DNA from 2 places in the Bacillus sp. Marseille-Q1617 genome. Region 1 is predicted to be linked to the other one. Evidence: riboswitches for the same ligand, from Rfam matches in the RefSeq annotation. Region 1 holds a riboswitch; the other holds the start of a gene.
The links. A riboswitch is a leader RNA that binds a small molecule or an ion and turns the genes downstream of it on or off. The one in region 1 is predicted to bind FMN.

Region 1 (2,461 bases):
GTCGAAGTGCCTGATGTGCTTGAAGATGACATGATCGATGCATTCGAAGGTTGTCCGACAGACTCGATTAAAGTTGCAGACGAACCATTTGATGGTGACGCACTTAAATTTGAATAGTCATCATACTTAAAAGGCGATCGATGACGGTCGCCTTTTCTAATGCGAATCATTTGCATATTAAAAGCTCTGTCAGCAAAAGCTGACAGAGCTTTATCTTTATCATATGATCATCAAGCTGCCCTGTTTACAGTAACCTGTTTCGTGAGCCAGCCTTGAAGACGAATAAACAATAATAAGAAGACAATGGTAACCAGCGCACCCTTTAGAATGTTAAAAGGCACGATTCCCGTAAGGATGATTCCTGCAGGCAGTTCAAAATTCATGAAATACTTGTAAGCAGGAAGCAGGACGAAATAATTCAGTATCCCCAGCGCTATGCTCATTACGACCGTTCCTGTAACCAAGCCTGCAATTAACCCCTTCTTGGATTGAAAGCGGGAATAAACGTAGTAAGTCGGCAAGATCAGGAATACTCCTGCTGCAAAGTTTGCAAAGTGTCCGATTGGAACACCCGTATCGCTGCCTGTCATGACATAGTCGATGATATTCTTAAACAGTTCAACAAGTATGCCGGCAAGCGGTCCTAAAGTAATGGTGGCAATCAGTGCTGGTACATCACTGAAATCAACCATCAGAAATTTAGGGAATGGTGGTATTGGGAAGTTAAAAAGCATTAATACATACGAAATGGCACTTAACATACCTATTGTTACAAACGTACGTGTCGTCATTTTTTTCATTGCATTCTCTCCCTTTGGAGATTCATCTCACATAGAAGATCGTTCAGCCTGTGCACCACTAAAAAACTCCCAGATTAACTAACATCCCGGAGTTCTGAAAAGTCGTACCCAAATAAACGTTCAGCTTCCCATTTTCTAAACGTTTTGGCTAAAACCTTCATCTTCTCCCATCCAGACTGTACTGTCGGCTTTGGAATCTCACCAAATCCTGCCCCTAAAGGCTCGCGGGCTTAGAAACAATCAGTGTTTCATTACCGCCGGTAGGGAATTTCACCCTGCCCCGAAGACGAATCTTATTTTTTTATACATTATCATTATACATAAGAAATGATCAATTTGAAAGGAAAACATTTCGAATTCGAAGTAATCAACTTCGCGTCTGTACTCTCAGCCTTTGCTCAGGGTAGATGATATCCTTCATTTCAAGATTGTTCAGTTCCAGCAGGTCTTCCACAGTCAACCCATAGTACTTTGAAATCCCCCATAAAGTTTCATTCTTTTTTACAGTATGTATGAGATGCGGTTCCGTTACAATCTTCCTCTTTTGGTCAACGACTTGTTCAGGAGCCTTTTTTATATTTACCGATGCTTCAAACGTTTGATAAGGATCATGTTCTTTGGCAAACACCAACTGTCCGATTTCCCCTTGCCCATAAAGTTCAAAAGGGTCAATTGCATTTTGTTTATCCATGGTCCATTCCCCTTTATGTACTTCAAAATGCAAATGAGCGCCCGTTGATCTTCCAGTATTCCCCATACTTCCGATCCGGTCACCTTGCCCCACCCGCTGATTTTCAGACACCCCCCTATCATTGAGATGTGCATACACCGTTTCATATCCGTTCTCATGTGAGATAAATACTACATGGCCATAGCTTTCCGAATAATACGATTTGCTCACTATTCCTCCTTCAGCTGCGAATACAGGTGAGCCCACTTCCCCCGCGATGTCCATTCCTTTATGATGGCCTGAGCGCGTTCCATAGAGATCTGTTATTACCCCTTTGACTGGAAAAATCCATCTTCCTTCTGGTTCGCTGGCCATGGCTTTCACTTCCTTACCGGTAAGGAACATGATACTCACACATATAGCCAATAAAATAACAATCAAAAACCTTCTTACATAATCCAACAGCATGCTTGTCCTCCTTAAGGTACCCCAGTACTTCGTATAAAGGCCATTACTAAAGCCAAAAGACTACACTTAAAACTGTATGTAAAACCTTCCAAAAATATGAAATGTGAAAAATTCCCTTCTGGTAGTTTACGTAGGATGGAGATAAATATACCAAGAAAAGTCCATCAACTAAAAAAAATGACCGAAATAGAATTTTCACATTCCATTTCAGTCGTCTATGATCTATTCATCCAAACTTTTTTTGTTGGGGCTTAAAGGTGTCTCCAGCGGCTCAGTGAAGGTAAAACCATTCCACTCTTCCTGTTCAATATTTTGGAACTGAACTTTTTCATAGCCGGAACTCTTGGCTGTGAGCAGTATCCCCTCAATGAATTCCTGAGCAGATTGGAACTCCATAGCGTCTAAATTTACTTTCTCATTGAACTTGACGAAAACCATTTTTTCAGATTCTGTCACTTCCATTGAAATACTGTCTGGTATCACGCTTTTATAAAGGTCTGACGGCACTTCTTTCATTGCTTCT
Region 2 (2,461 bases), 170 kb from region 1:
CCGGCCGATAAGGATCTAAGGGTTGTAGCTTCGAATGTTTCAGGCATGACATCCACTTGAAAACGGCTTTCTGTAAAGGAAGTAACCGTCAGGCATACACCGTTCACACTGATGCTGTCTCCGATATGGACATCTTTGAGAACCTTTTTAGCAGTAATGGTGAGGATCATCGATGATGCTGACTTTTTGATTTTGTTGATTTTTCCTATTTCCTCTATTATACCGGTAAACAAATCATCAACCTTCTTTCATCTCGGAGTAGTCTTTAGGGACTGCTGTAATTTTGATATCTTCCCCAACGGAATCGACGGAGATAATTTTCATTTCCAGACCTTCTGAAATGGCAGAAGCTCCGGTTTTGCCAAAGCTTGTAAAAGCACCACTGCCGCCTATGAGCTTTGGAGCCATATACATGATGAGTTCCTGGAAAGCTCTTTCTTTCAGAAAGGAACCGTGTACAGCTGATCCCCCCTCGACATACAGTGACTGAATGGATCTGCTTCCAAGCTCTCTTAATAAATGGTGAAGATCAATTCTGTCCAAGGGAATTGAAATAAGGTCACAGCCTGCTTCTAGATATGGAATTTTATCCTCTTCCTTAACGGACTCATTTGTGATAATGATGGTTTTACTTTCATGATCTTTTACAACATTGGATGTTAATGGTGTTCTTAAATGATTATCTAAAATAATTCGAATGGGGTTTTTTCCACCTTGGGGCAAACGGGTGGTAAGGTGCGGGTTGTCGCGGATAATGGTGTTGACTCCAACTAATATCGCGTCATGCCGGTGACGATCATAGTGGACATCGAGTCTTGATTTTTCAGAAGTGATCCATTTACTGTCTCCTGAAGGAGCTGCCGTTTTACCGTCTAAAGTAATGGCTGTTTTCAATGTTACATACGGTGTCTTATGCTTTATGAAATGAAAGAAATGTTTATTGAGTTCCAGCGCTTCAGATTGACACTCACCTACATGTACTTGTATTCCTGCGTCACGCAGTTGTTCTATCCCTTTACCGGATACCAGTGGATTGGGATCTGTACTTGCAATGAATACCCTCTTTATCCCACTTGAGATAATGAGTTGTGAACAGGGTGGTGTCTTTCCATAGTGTGAACAGGGTTCAAGAGTGACATAGATATCTGCACCCTCCGCTTTCTCGCCTGCTGCTCTGATTGCATGAACTTCTGCATGTCCTTCTCCAGCATTTAAATGAGCGCCCAGACCTACTACTGCTCCATCCCTTACAACCACAGCACCTACTGCCGGGTTTGGGGATGTTTGACCCTGTGTGGCCTTGGCCATATTCAGTGCCAGTTCCATATAATCTGAGTGTTTCAACGCTTCGCCCTCCTCTCTTTATCAAAAATAAAACCCCAAGTAAATTAACTTGGGGAGATTGGCATGACAAATAAACGTATCAAATGAACATTTTCAGAAAACTCATTATAATTAAGAGTCTTTTAGCCATTGATCATAAAATACTGCCGTTCCTTCTCCCATCCAGACTTTCACTGTCGGCTTTGGAGTTTCACCAAATCCACCGTCTGACCTTAATCAAACGGGTCACGGACTGAGAGCTTGCTGCTCATCACCGCCGGTAGGGAATTCCACCCTGCCCCGAAGGAAACCTTATTCGATTATTATTATTCTATCATAGTTTTAGTCAAGAGTTCACGCAAAATACTCTTTCATTTAAAATTCAAATCATTTGGACCAAACCACTCCACTAAAGGACGCTTTTAATCAAGAGATTCTTTGGTTCCGTATCTAAATTCAACAGCAAACTTTTCAAATAGAAAAGAGAATGCCTCCTTCCAGAAGCATTCCCCTCCTTCATATAACCTTTCTGCATTCATCCGCGCATCGAAAGCATGCCTCTGCACAATCCTTGCAATGCCTATGATCGTGTGAATTACACTCTTTTCCACATGCATCGCATATGTCAGCACACAGGGAAAGGATCCCGGGCACAAACTTGCTGCTTTTCTGAATGGCATTTATCGCATAGGAACAAATATCCGCACATTCCCGGTCAAGCTCGATGCACTGCATCATACGCTGCTCCTCTTTTAAGGAAGCATGGTAGCAGATATTGCATGCCTCCAAACATTTTTCTAAAGCATTCAAGCATTCCTTATACGTTGCGTTCATGTCCTCACCTCCAGTACCCTCTTAGGGTTCCCCATCCCTCAAAAAGGATGACTAGGTTGTAAGAAAATAATCAGAATCGACAAGCCATAAAAAAATGAGCAGCCAGTCATCACTCTCCGAATAGGCTTCAAAAAAAGTAATATGGCTGTGATGGCTATCGAACAGGTTTTGAAAGCTTTGTGGAAGGAAGCCTTTTTGTAACGAAATCCGATTTACTCCCTTATAATTCAACACCCAGCGTTTATTTCCCTTATAAAGAAGGACCGTTTCACCTTTTTCTTCATTTGTCCATTCTATGGCAGTC

Region 2: another riboswitch for FMN. It lies ahead of ribD (bifunctional diaminohydroxyphosphoribosylaminopyrimidine deaminase/5-amino-6-(5-phosphoribosylamino)uracil reductase RibD); the one in region 1 lies ahead of HWX64_RS19460 (ECF transporter S component).

The regions. Positions count from the first base shown of each region.
Region 1 is NZ_CAHJXM010000003.1:441,324-443,784, reverse strand. Features, by position in the region: gene HWX64_RS19465 (ferredoxin) at 1-117, shown strand, start outside; gene HWX64_RS19460 (ECF transporter S component) at 231-800, opposite strand; FMN riboswitch at 956-1,092, opposite strand; gene HWX64_RS19455 (M23 family metallopeptidase) at 1,168-1,938, opposite strand; gene HWX64_RS19450 (hypothetical protein) at 2,161-2,461, opposite strand, start outside.
Region 2 is NZ_CAHJXM010000003.1:615,806-618,266, reverse strand. Features, by position in the region: gene ribE (riboflavin synthase) at 1-233, opposite strand, end outside; gene ribD (bifunctional diaminohydroxyphosphoribosylaminopyrimidine deaminase/5-amino-6-(5-phosphoribosylamino)uracil reductase RibD) at 238-1,344, opposite strand; FMN riboswitch at 1,491-1,635, opposite strand; gene HWX64_RS20425 (four-helix bundle copper-binding protein) at 1,840-2,058, opposite strand; gene HWX64_RS20420 (hypothetical protein) at 2,209-2,461, opposite strand, start outside.